Regions from separate parts of the Variovorax sp. BGA-UO-ETr-C22 genome, predicted to be linked through region 1. Evidence: predicted binding sites of a transcription regulator. Region 1 holds the regulator's gene; the other holds the start of a gene.

The links. The regulator sigma-54, encoded in region 1, starts transcription at its own class of promoters, with help from an activator protein. The targets are predictions, from matches to a motif close to TGGCANGNAANCTGCTTT.
Region 2: the regulator sigma-54 is predicted to act here: its motif matches at 3,533-3,550, upstream of AC57B8_RS04725 (CmpA/NrtA family ABC transporter substrate-binding protein).

The regions. Positions count from the first base shown of each region.
Region 1 covers NZ_JCAQPA010000009.1:567,868-574,180, reverse strand. The annotation lists gene AC57B8_RS12205 (YceI family protein) at 1-321, shown strand, start outside; gene AC57B8_RS12200 (LysE family translocator) at 347-994, shown strand; gene AC57B8_RS12195 (phospholipase D family protein) at 999-2,615, opposite strand; gene rpoN (RNA polymerase factor sigma-54) at 2,626-4,215, opposite strand; gene lptB (LPS export ABC transporter ATP-binding protein) at 4,233-5,027, opposite strand; gene lptA (lipopolysaccharide transport periplasmic protein LptA) at 5,024-5,743, opposite strand; gene AC57B8_RS12175 (thiol:disulfide interchange protein DsbA/DsbL) at 5,866-6,313, opposite strand, start outside.
Region 2 covers NZ_JCAQPA010000007.1:154,528-160,840, forward strand. The annotation lists gene AC57B8_RS04705 (Hsp20/alpha crystallin family protein) at 1-87, shown strand, start outside; gene AC57B8_RS04710 (alpha/beta hydrolase) at 278-1,036, shown strand; gene tsaD (tRNA (adenosine(37)-N6)-threonylcarbamoyltransferase complex transferase subunit TsaD) at 972-2,033, opposite strand; gene AC57B8_RS04720 (nitrate- and nitrite sensing domain-containing protein) at 2,134-3,399, shown strand; gene AC57B8_RS04725 (CmpA/NrtA family ABC transporter substrate-binding protein) at 3,718-4,965, shown strand; gene ntrB (nitrate ABC transporter permease) at 4,979-5,902, shown strand; gene AC57B8_RS04735 (ABC transporter ATP-binding protein) at 5,899-6,313, shown strand, end outside.

The sequences.
Region 1 (6,313 bases):
CGCCACGTGCAGAGCAAGGACTTCTTCAACGTGGCCGAATTCCCCACCGGCCGCTTCGTGGCCGAGCGCATCGACTTCAGCGGCGACAAGGTGACCGACGTGCCCGGCACGCTCACGCTCATGGGCCAGACCAAGCCGGTGACGCTGAAGGCCGTGCGCTTCAACTGCTACCTGAACCCGCTGATCAACCGCCAGGTCTGCGGCGGCGACTTCGAGGCCACCGTGCAGCGCAGCGACTGGGGCATCACCTGGGGCCTGAACTTCGGTTTCGAGAACAAGGTGAAGCTGCTGGTGCAGGTCGAAGCCGTGAACGTGCAATGAACACATCCCCCACCGGAGCCCACTCATGACCGACGCCCACTTCCTGTCCCTGCTCGGCATCGCCGGCGCCATGGCCGTGGGCGCGATGAGCCCGGGCCCGAGCTTCGTGATGGTGGCGCGCACGGCCGTGGCCTCGCGCAGCGACGGGCTCGCGGCGGCGCTGGGCATGGGCGCCGGCGGGCTGGCGTTCTCCATCGCGGCGCTGGCCGGGCTGCAGGCGGCGTTCCTCGCGGTACCGGCGCTGTACCTCGCGATCAAGGCCTTCGGCGGTGCCTACCTGATCTACCTGGGCTTTCGCATCTGGCGCGGCGCGCGCCAGCCGCTCGCGATCACGCCCGACACGGACGCCTCGCCCCGGAGCCAGGGCCGCAGCGGACGCACCTTCCTGCTCGGCCTGGCCACGCAGATCAGCAACCCGAAGACGGCGGTGGTGTACGCGAGCATCTTCGCGGCCTTCCTGCCGCGCGAGGTGCCGCTGGTGCTGGCGCTCGCGGTGCCAGCCGTGATCTTCTGCATCGAGACGGGCTGGTACGCGATCGTCGCGCTGGCGCTGTCCTCGGCCGCGCCGCGCGCGGCCTACCTGCGCTACAAGACCTGGATCGACCGCGCGGCCGGCGGCGTGATGGGCCTGCTGGGCCTGCGGCTCGTGTGGTCGGCCGTGCGCGGCACCTGAGGCACTAGAGCAGGCTCTCGGGCGTGAGCGGCGACAGCAGTTCGAGCATGGTGCGGTCCCAGAAGCCCGAGTCGGGCTCTTCGTGCAGCACGGTGGTCTTGCCGCCTTCCTCGCTGACCCATTCGATGCGCCGCGAGCCGACTGCGCCCGCATCGGCGCCTTCGGCAAAACGCAGCCGGTAGGCGCCCTGCTGCTTGAGCACGTCGAGCAGCTTCAGGGTCTGCTGCGCCATCTCGGGGCTGCGGATGAACAGGCCGATCTCGGTGTTGTGAATCTCGGAGCGCGGATCGAAATTCATCGAGCCGACGAACAGGATGCGCTGGTCGATCACCGCCGACTTGGCGTGCAGCCGCCCGACGGACGTGCCGAACAGGCCGAGGCGCACGCTGCGCCGCGTGCGCGCGGAACTCAGCTCGTGCAGCTCGGCGCCCAGCGCCAGCATGTCGGCGCGGTAGCGGCGGTAGGCAGTGTGCACCAGTGGCTCGTCGGTGGCGGCGAGCGAGTTGGTGACCACGCTGATCTTCACGTTGCGCCCGCGGATCTCGCGCATCACCTCCAGCCCCGACGCGCCCGGGATCAGGTAGGGCGAGACCAGCGTCACCTCGCTGCGCGCGCGGCGCATCTGCTCGACCACGTTGTAGCGCACGCTGTCCACGTCGAGCAGCGGCACGCCGCCATACGACGCGGTCTTGCCGATCACGCGGTCGGGTGAATCGGCATAAGCCTCGGCGGTGGTCCAGATCAGGCCGAGCTTGCCGGCGTCGAGGTCGTCGGCCACCGGGCTGTAGCCGAGCAGGTCGTTGGGCGCGGGCCTGGGCGGCGGCGGCGTGGTGTCGGGGCCGGTGGCGGCGTCGAAGCGGCGCTGCAGTTCCTCGCGCGGCAGGTCGGTGTGCACGACCGCGCCGATCGGGCGCACGTGCGGGCTGTTCCAGTACTGGTCGAACAGCACGCCCAGGCGCGGGATCAGCGCACCCGTGACGAAGGTGTCGAGGTCGATGAAGTTCGGGCCGGTGGTGCGGCGGAAGTACTGGTTGCCGATGTTGCGCCCGCCCGCCACGGCCATCGCGCCGTCGGCGATGAAGAGCTTGTTGTGCATGCGGCGGTTGACGCGGCTGAAGTCGAACAGCGACGCGGTGAAGCGCTTGAGCAGGCTGCCGCGCCCGGCCGGGAACGGGTTGAACAGGCGCAGCTCCACGTTCGGCGTGGCGGCCAGGCCAAGCAGCAGCTCGTCTTCGCCGGACGTGTACAGGTCGTCCATCAACAGGCGCACGCGCACGCCGCGCTGGGCCGCATCGCGCAGGGTGCGCAGCAGGTAGCGGCCGGTCTCGTCGTTCTCGATCTGGTAGTACTGCACGTCGAGCGTGCGCTGCGCGCGGCGCGCCAGCTGCAGCCGCGTGTCGAAGGCGAAATCGCCGCCGGGCATCAGGCGAAAGCCGCTGAGGTCGGGGTCGGGCTGCGAGGCCAGCGCGATCTTGCCGAGCGCGGTGTCGGCCGAGACGGCGATGGCCTTGGTGGGCGGGCGCGGTGCCTCGTCGGGCAGCGTGGCGCAGCCGGCGAACAGCAGCGCCGCAGCCACAACAAGAACCCAATGCCCCCAGCGCGACAGCAGGCGACGGGTCATCGTGGGCTTTCTACAGAGCCTTGCGCAGGTTGGCCGGTGCGATGCGCAGCGCTTCGCGGTACTTGGCGACGGTGCGGCGCGCGCACTCGATGCCCTGCTCTTTCAGCATCTCGGAGATCTGGCTGTCGGACAGCGGCTTCTTGATGCTCTCGGAACTCACGAACTGCTTGATCAGCGCGCGCACCGCGGTGCTCGACGCATTGCCACCGGTCTCGGTGCCCAGCGCCGAACCGAAGAAGTACTTCAGCTCGACCGTGCCGAAGGGCGTGGCCATGTACTTGGCGGTGGTCACGCGCGAGATGGTCGACTCGTGCAGGCCCAGCTCGTCGGCGATCTCGCGCAGCACCAGCGGGCGCATGGCCAGCTCGCCGTGCACGAAGTAGCTCTTCTGGCGCTCGACGATGGCGTTGCTCACGCGCAGGATGGTGTCGAAGCGCTGCTGGATGTTCTTGATGAACCAGCGCGCCTCCTGCAGCCGCTGCGACAGCGCCTGGCTGCCCTCGCCCTTGTGCGACTTGAGCGCACCGGCGTAGATGTCGTGCACGCGCAGGCGCGGCATGACCTCGGGGTTGAGCATGACGCGGAACTTCACGTTGGTGCCGCGCCCGGTCTTGGTGACGATCACGTCGGGAATGACGATGTTGCGTTCGACGTCGACAAAGCGGCGCCCCGGCTTGGGCTCGAGCCGCGCAATGACCTGCAGCGCCGAGCGCACCAGGTCTTCGTTGGTGCGCGTGAGCGTGGCCAGGCGCTTGAAGTCGCGCCGCGCGAGCAGCTCCATGGGCTGCTTGCAGATCGCGATGGCGGTCTTGCGGATGAGCGCTTCGGCCTCGGTCTCGTCTTCGCTGGCGAGCGCCTTCAGCTGGATGCTCAGGCATTCGCCGAGGTCGCGCGCGCCGACGCCCACCGGCTCCAGGCTCTGCAGCAGGCCCAGCGCCACCTGGAAGTGGTGCACGAGGTCGTCGAACTGGTCGTTGTCGTCGCCCGCCAGGCCCGAGGCCAATGCGGGCAGCGAGTCTTCGAGGTAGCCGTCGTCGTTGAGCGACTCGATCAGGAAGCGCAGCGCGGCGCAGTCGTTTTCGTTCAGCCGCAGGCTCAACGCCTGGCGGTGCAGGAACGACTGCAGCGACTCCTGGCTGCGCGCGAGTTCGGTGGCGTCGGCACGCTCGTCGTCGCCCAGGTTGTTCTGGCGCGCGGGCGCGTCGCTGCCCCACTCGCTGTCGTCGGGCGCCATGTCGACGGTGCCGTCGCCTTCCCAGTCGGGCTCGCGCTCGGCGATCTCGGCGGCGGGGCCGTCGGTGTCGGGGGTCGAGGTGGTGGTGTCGCTGGAGGTGGAGGACGTGCTGGCGGCGGACGGCGTGAACTCGGCCTCGCCCTCGCCCGCGTCGTCGCGCGGCACCGGCGCGTCGGCCGTGTCCAGCCCGAATTCCTCGCGCGCCGCTTCTTCCGCGGTGCGCTCGAGGAACGGGTTCTCGTCCAGCATCTGCTCCACCTCCTGGCTCAGTTCGAGCGTGGAGAGCTGCAGAAGCCGGATCGACTGCTGCAGCTGAGGCGTCAAGGCCAGATGCTGCGAGACGCGAAGGGACAGCCCTTGCTTCATAGGAACCGCCCCCGCCCTTACATGCGGAAGTGCTCGCCCAGGTACACCCTGCGTACCTCGGCGTTGTCGACGATCTCCGAGGGTGTGCCTTGTGCCAGCACGTGCCCGTCGCTGATGATGAACGCGTGATCGCAGATGCCCAGCGTCTCACGCACGTTGTGGTCGGTGATGAGCACGCCGATGCCGCGCTCTTTCAGGAAACTGATGATCCGCTGGATCTCGATCACGGCGATCGGGTCGATGCCGGCGAAGGGCTCGTCCAGCAGGATGAAGCGCGGCTGGGTGGCCAGTGCGCGCGCGATCTCGACGCGGCGGCGCTCGCCGCCCGACAGCGCGAGCGCGGGCGAATCGCGCAGGTGGTCCACGCGCAGGTCGGCCAGCAGGTCGGCCAGGCGCTCTTCGGTGTGCTGCTTGGTCAGCGGCATCATGCGGCCGTTGGCGTCGGGCTCGCGCTGCAGCTCGAGCACGGCGCGCACGTTTTCCTCGACGGTGAGCTTGCGGAAGATCGAGGCTTCCTGCGGCAGGTAGCTCAGGCCCATGCGCGCGCGGCGGTGAATGGGCATGTGGGCGATGGGCTCGCCGTCGATGGTGATCTCGCCAGCGTCGGCGCGCACCAGCCCGACGATCATGTAGAACGAGGTGGTCTTGCCCGCGCCGTTGGGGCCGAGCAGTCCGACGACCTCGCCCTTTTGCACGTCGAGCGAGACGTCTTTCACGACCGTGCGGCTGCCGTAGCTCTTCTTGAGGCCGCGCGCCACGAGGCGGCTGCCCGGAATGCCGTCGGCGGTCTGGGTTCCTGCGGTTTCGATCACTTGCGCCCTTCCCCTTCGGTGCCGCCCAGCGTGGTGCTCGGGCGCAGCCCGGCGCCGGGCGCGGGAGTGGGTGCCGGGGCCGCGGGCTTCTTGCCGCCGGCTGCCGGTGCGGAACCGCCCGCCGCCGGGGCCGCGGCGGCCTTCGGCGTGAGGATGGCCTTGACGCGCCCGCCGCCGCCCGCCGAGACGCCGGCGTTCGGCGGCACGAGGGAGCCGTTGACGGTGTAGGTGTCGTTGCTCTGGTCGTAGACGATCAGCGCGCCGCTGCTCTCGTCGTTGGCCGTGGCGCCGATCAGCCGGCGCATGACGGCGCGGCGGATGAACTTGACGTTGTCGGCGCGGCTGTCGTACTCGATGACTTCCGACTCGCCCTCGATCCACTCGTCGCCGGCGTTGCGCTTCTGCTTGTAATAGGCCAGCTTGCCGGGCGCCGCCGTGACCACGCCGTACTGGTAGCCCTCGGCGTCCTGGCGCACGTCCAGCCGCGCGCCGCGGATGATGATCGTGCCCTTCGTGACCAGCACGTTGCCGGTGAACACGCTGGTCTGTTTCAGGTCGTCGTAGCGCATCGAGTCGGACTCGATGTTCATCGGCTTGGTGCGGTCGGCGGTTTCGGCCAGGGCGCCCGAGGCGGCGCCGGCCAGCAACAGCGCGCCGAAAGCCAGGCGGCCGAGGCGACGAAGGGTGGGGAATGTGGGGATGGAGGGCAATGTCATAAAGGCACGAAACTTGCTCTGAAACATTGTATGCGTGGGATGGCAATTGCCCACCGCCGCCAATGAAAAAGCCCGCCGAAGCGGGCCTTGCATTCGACCAAGAAAGCAGGTCGCCGGGTCGGTCAGCCCTTCTTGGCTTCGCCGATGAGGAAGGTCGCGACCTGCAGCACCTTGGACATGCTGCCGGCGGTTTCGCCGTCCACATACCAGCGGCCCGCCACGGCCAGGGCCGGCACGCCGGCGACCTTGTAGGCCTCGGTCTGCTGCGCCGCGCGGCGGGCCTTGCTGGCCACGCCGAAGGACGCAAAGGTTTCCTTGAACTTGGCGCCGTCGAGGCCGGCACGCTCGGCCCAGGCCTGGATGTTGGCGTCGCCGTTCAGGTTCTGGCGCTGCGCGTGGATCGCGGCGAAGACCTTCGGGTGGTACTCGTCGAGCTTGCCCATGGCTTCGAGCGTGAAGTACAGGCGCTGCTTGGCTTCGACGTCGTTGCCCACGAAGGGCACCGGGATGCGGCGGAAGGCCACTTCCTTCGGGGCTGCCTTGACCCAGGCTTCGAGCGAGGGCTCGAAG
Region 2 (6,313 bases), on a different contig from region 1:
GAAGCCAAGCTGGAGAACGGCGTGCTGACCCTCAAGCTCGGCAAGCTGGTGCCGGCAAGCCAGGTTTCGAACTTGCAGATCAACTAGTCCCGGCGATGCCCCCACGAAGAAAATGTTAGTGACAGCTTGTTTTGACTTTAAACAAGCGCCGTATTCACAATAGTGCCGGATAACGTCACATGATGTGACGATTTATTAGTACTTTCTTCTTCGTGGGCATCTCGTAAACGCATCGAGTTCCCGGGCGGTGCGGACAGCGGGTGTGCCTCAAGGCACCATGAAAACGCACCTGCAGTCAGCCAATGACAACGAACGGTCCGACACGCTCCTGATCTTCCTGCCAGGGGCCTACCTCAAGCCCGAAGAGTTCGAGCGCGAGGGCTTCATCAGCGCCGTGCGCGAGCGGCACCTCGCAGCCGACGCACTGCTGGTCGATGCGGACGTCTCCTACTACTACGACCAGACCCTCAGCGAGCGGCTGCATGCCGACGTCATCGAGCCCCAGCGGGCCAAGGGCTACACCTCGATCTGGCTGGTCGGCATTTCCATCGGCGGGTTCGGCGCGCTGATCCACGAACTGGCGCGGCCGGGCTCGGTGGATGGCATCGTGGCGCTGGCGCCCTACCTCGGGCGCCGCGTGCTCGGCGCGGAAATCAAGAAGGCCGGCGGCCTGCGCGCCTGGCAGGCGCCCACCGGGCCGCAGCCCGACGAGGAACCCGACCGCAAGCTCTGGCCCTTCTTCCAGCAGTACCTCGCGCCGAAGCCTTCCCAGGACCTGCCGCCGCTGTACCTGGGCTTCGGCCTGGCCGACCGCTTTGCCAGCAACCACAAGCTGCTGGCCGACGCCCTGCCCCCGGGGCGCGTGTTCACGACCGAAGGCGGCCACGACTGGCCCGAGTGGCGCCAGCTCTGGCGCAACGTGCTCGACGTGCTGCCGCTGCCCTCGCTGGGGCGTGCACGGCCGCAGCCAGCTATGCGGTTTCCGGCAGCGGCGTCTCGGGCGTCATCAGCGATGCCATCGGCCATCGCGGCTTGACGTCGAAGGCGTAGCGCTCCGAGGCCTGCGACAGGCCTGATTGCAGCCGCATCGCGGCGGCCATGGCAATCATGGCGCCGTTGTCGGTGCACAGGTGCAGCTCGGGGTAGTGCACGCGCACCTTGCGCTTGGCGCAGGCCGCGTTCAACTGCTCGCGCAGGTTCTTGTTGGCCCCCACGCCGCCGGCCACCACCAGCCGCTTCAGGCCGGTCTGGTCCAGCGCCGCGAGCGACTTCTTCAGCAGCACTTCGACGATCGCCGCCTGCGTGGAGGCGGCCAGGTCGGCCTTGCGCGCCTCGAGCTGGTCGCCGAGCTTCTTGGCCTGCGTGAGCACGGCCGTCTTCAGGCCGGCGAACGAAAAGTCGAGATCACCGCTGTGCAGCAGCGGGCGGGGCAGCTTGAAGGCCGCGGCGTCGCCGCCTTCGGCCAGCTTCGCGAGCCAGGGGCCGCCGGGGTACGGCAGGCCCATGAGCTTGGCGCTCTTGTCGAAGGCCTCGCCCGCCGCGTCGTCGATGGTCTCGCCGAGCAGTTCGTAGCGGCCCACGCCGTCGACCCGCATCAGCTGCGTGTGGCCGCCCGACACCAGCAGCGCCACGAACGGAAACTCGGGCGGGTCGGCGCTCAGGAACGGCGACAGCAGGTGCCCTTCGAGGTGATGCACCCCCAGCACCGGCTTGCCCAGCGCCACGCCCAGCGCACAGGCCACGCCGGCGCCCACGAGCAGCGCGCCGGCCAGGCCCGGGCCGCGCGTGTAGGCCACCACGTCGATCTCGGCCAGCGAGCGTCCGGCTTCGGCCATGACGGCTTCGGTGAGCGGCAGCACGCGGCGGATGTGGTCGCGGCTGGCCAGCTCGGGCACCACGCCGCCGTAAGCCTGGTGCATGGCGATCTGGCTGTGCAGCGCGTGCGAACGCAGCAGCGGCAGCGCGTCGCCGTGCGACTCGACCAGCGCCACGCCGGTCTCGTCGCAGGATGATTCGATTCCCAACAAGAGCATGGCGCCGAGTGTAGGGGCCGCCCGCCGGCGGCGCCCGCGAAGGGGCAAGCGAGGCACGGAAGTTGCACGAGCGGGATGCGCTCCTTTTGCGCCCCCACGAATGACTTCCGGCCTGAGCTTCCTGATCGCCGCGCGCCGATGCGAGATCGACGCGCTGGACCAGCTCGCGCGCACCAGCGAGCTGGTCGGCGCCATCGGCCGGCTCGTGCATGCGCTGCAGCGCGAGCGCGGCATGTCGAACGTGTTCCTGGCCTCGCACGGCGGGCGCTTTGCCGAGCAGCGCGGCCCGCAGATCGCCGAATGCCTCGCGCTCGAGCAGCAGGTGCGCGCCGGCTTCGACCGGCTCGAGGCCGAGCACCACCGCGCGGTGGGCGCCGGCCACGGCGCGCGCCTGTTCAGCCGCATCGCCTGGGTGCTGCCCGGCCTGGACGCCCTGCCCGCGCTGCGCCGGCGCATCGACGCGCTCGAACTCCAGCCGGCCCAGGCCGTCGCCGCCTTCGCCAAGCTGGTGGCCGGCCTGCTGGCGGTGGTGTTCGAGGCGGCCGACGGCGCCACCGACCCCGAGATCTCGCGCCTGCTGGTGGCGATGTTCAACTTCATGCAGGGCAAGGAGTTCGCCGGCCAGGAGCGGGCCTTCGGCGCCGCCGCGCTCGCGCTGGGCCGGGGCGACGATGCGCAGCGCCAGCAGTGGCGCCACCTCATCGAGTCGCAGGAGCGCTGCTTCCAGGTGTTCATCGACTTCTCGGGCGACGCGGTGCGCACGCTCTGGCACGACAGCCAGTCGGACGCCGTGCTGGCCGAGCTCGAGCGCCTGCGTCGCAAGGGCGCCACCTCGGTGCCGGCCGACGCGCTGCTGAGCCAGGCCTGGTTCGACTGCTGCACGCGGCGCATCGACGCCATGCAGACGGTCGAGAACCGCCTCTCGGCCGACCTGCGCGCGCTGTGCGACCACAAGACCGCCCAGGCCCGCAGCGAGCTGGCCGCGTACCGGCAACTGCTCGGCACGCTGGCCCCGCAGGCCGGCGGCGCGCTCTTCTTCGACGATGCCCAGCAGGCGCAGGACGCCACGCCCGCGCAGCTCGGGCGCCACCTCGAACGCTCGGTGCTCGACATGGTCCAGGAGCAGTCGCAGCGCCTGCAGGCCATGAGCGACGAACTCGACACCGTGCGCGCCTCGCTCAACGAACGCAAGATCGTCGAGCGCGCCAAGGGCCTGCTGATGGCGCACCGGCGCCTGAGCGAGGCCGAGGCGCACAAGATGCTGCGCCAGACCGCCATGAACCAGAAGCGCCGCCTCGTCGACGTGGCCGAGTCGATGCTGGCCATGGCCGACTACCTGCCGCTCGAGCCTGCACCGCGGCGCTGACCCGGGCCGCTTGGATTGGTGCAGCGCACAACAACTGTGCGTCGCCCGGGTTAGCGAGCCAGCAGGAACTTTTCCCTGCACCGGCGCGCCCTGCCAGCTATCTTTTCCATAGCTCCCACCGGCAGTTGCGGGCTGGCACACCGCTTGCATGGAGCTTGTCACAGACCGCAAGGTCTTCAGGCAGGTTGCACCCAACGGCGGGTGCGGCCCACCGAACCGGACAAAGGCGTCCCCATCCCGCAAGGGCTCGTTCACGAGCAGCCCCTGCGCGGTGCGGACGCCTTTTCGTTTTTGTCTTTCACTTCTGGAGCCCCGCCCATGTCCGATCTGCTGCTGAAAACCAAACTGAGCCGGCGCCGCGTGCTGCAGGCCGCCGCCCTCGGCGCCGTGGGCATCGACCCCGCGCTGCGCGCCGCCGTCTGGGCCCAGGGCTCGGACAAGCCCGAGAAGGAAGAAGTGAAGATCGGCTTCATCCCGCTGACCGATTGCGCCAGCGTGGTGATGGCCTCGGTGCTGGGCATCGACAAGAAGTACGGCGTGAAGATCGTGCCGAGCAAGGAAGCCAGCTGGGCCGGCGTGCGCGACAAGCTCGTGAACGGCGACCTCGACATGGCCCACGTGCTCTATGGCCTCGTGTACGGCATGCACCTGGGCGTGAGCGGGCCGAAGAAGGACATGGCCGTGCTCATGACCCTGAACAACAACGGCCAGGCCATCACGCTGTCGAAGAAGCTGGCCGACAAGGGCGCGGTCGATGCGGCCTCGCTCGCCAAGCTCATCGCCAAGGAAAAGGGCGAATACACCTTCGCCCACACCTTCCCCACCGGCACGCACGCCATGTGGCTCTACTACTGGCTCGCCTCGGCCGGCATCGACCCGTTCAAGGACGTGAAGAACATCACCGTGCCGCCCCCGCAGATGGTGGCCAACATGCGCGTGGGCAACATGGACGGCTACTGCGTGGGCGAGCCCTGGGGCCAGCGCGCGATCATGGACGGCATCGGCTTCACCGGCATCACCACCCAGGACATCTGGAAGGACCACCCCGAGAAGGTGCTGGGCTGCACCGCGGAGTTCACGAAGAAGTACCCGAACACCGCGCGCGCCGTCACGGCCGCGATCCTCGAGGCCGGCAAGTGGATCGACACCGGCCTGCAGAACAAGAACAAGATGGCCGAAACCATTGCTGACAAGAGCTACGTCAACACCAGCGTGGACGCCATCAACCAGCGCATCCTGGGCCGCTACACCAACGGCCTGGGCAAGAGCTGGGACGACCCCAACCACATGAAGTTCTACAACGGCGGCGCCGTGAACTTCCCGTACCTCTCGGACGGCATGTGGTTCCTCACGCAGCACAAGCGCTGGGGCCTGCTGAAGGAGCACCCCGACTACCTGAAGGTGGCCACCGAGATCAACCGCATCGACATCTACAAGCAGGCCGCCGCCGCCACGCAGACGCCCGTGCCCAAGGACGTGCTGCGCACCAGCAAGCTCTTCGACGGCACGGTCTGGGACGGCAAGGACCCGAAGAAGTACGCCGAGTCTTTCAAGCTCCATGTCTGAGGAGAAACGCACCATGGTCAGCGCTGTCTTCCATTCCCCGCTCGACGCCGTGGCCTCGCAGGTCGCCGCGCCCGTGGTGTCCAGGCCCCTGGCACCCGCCCCCGCTACGGCCGTTGCGGCGGCGGCACCCGTGCCCCGCACCCGCACGCCCCTGGACCTGCGCGCCTTCTGGATGCGCGTGCTCCCGCCGTTCCTGGGCTTCGGCCTGCTGGTGCTGGTGTGGGAGATCGTGGCCATGAAAAGCACCACCGGCTTTCCTTCGCCGCTGGCCACCTGGCAGCAGGCGCTCACGGTGTTCAGCGATCCGTTCTACAGCAAGGGGCCGAACGACCAGGGCGTGGGCTGGAACGTGCTGTCGTCGCTGCAGCGCGTGGCGCTGGGCTTCGGCCTGGCGGCGGCGGTCGGCATTCCGGCCGGCTTTGCCATCGGGCGCTTCGAGTTCCTCTCGCGCATGTTCAACCCGCTGATCAGCCTGCTGCGCCCGGTGTCGCCGCTCGCGTGGCTGCCCATCGGGCTCCTGGTGTTCAAGGGCGCCAACCCAGCCGCGATCTGGACCATCTTCATCTGCTCGATCTGGCCGATGGTCATCAACACCGCCGTGGGCGTGCAGCGCGTGCCCAGCGACTACATGAACGTGGCCAAGGTGCTCAACCTCAGCGAATGGAAGATCCTCACCAAGATCCTCTTTCCGGCCGTGCTGCCCTACATGCTCACCGGCGTGCGCCTGGCCGTGGGCACCGCGTGGCTGGTGATCGTCGCGGCCGAGATGCTCACGGGCGGCGTCGGCATCGGCTTCTGGGTGTGGGACGAGTGGAACAACCTCAACGTCGCCAACATCATCATCGCGATCTTCGTGATCGGCATCGTCGGCCTGGTGCTGGAGTTCGCGCTCATCAAGCTCGCCACCGCATTCACGTTCGAAGAGGTGAAGTCATGAACGACGACAGCAAGTACATCGAGATCCACAACGTCGAACAGGCGTTCAAGACGCCCAAGGGCCGCTTCGTCGCGCTGCGCGACGTGAACCTGAACGTGGCCAAGGGCGAGTTCGTCACGCTCATCGGACACTCGGGCTGCGGCAAGTCGACGCTGCTGAACCTCATCGCCGGCCTGACCACGCCCACGCAGGGCGTGCTGCTGTGCGCCAACAAGGAGATCAAGGGCCCGGGGCCCGAGCGCGCCGTGGTGTTCCAGAACCACTCGCTGCTGCCCTGGCTCACCTGCTTCGAGAACGTGTACCTCGCGGTCGAGCGCGTGTTCGCGGCCACCGAGAACAAGGCGCAACTGCGCGAGCGCACCGACGCGGCGCTCGCGCTGGTGGGCCTCACGCCCGCGGCGCAAAAGCGGC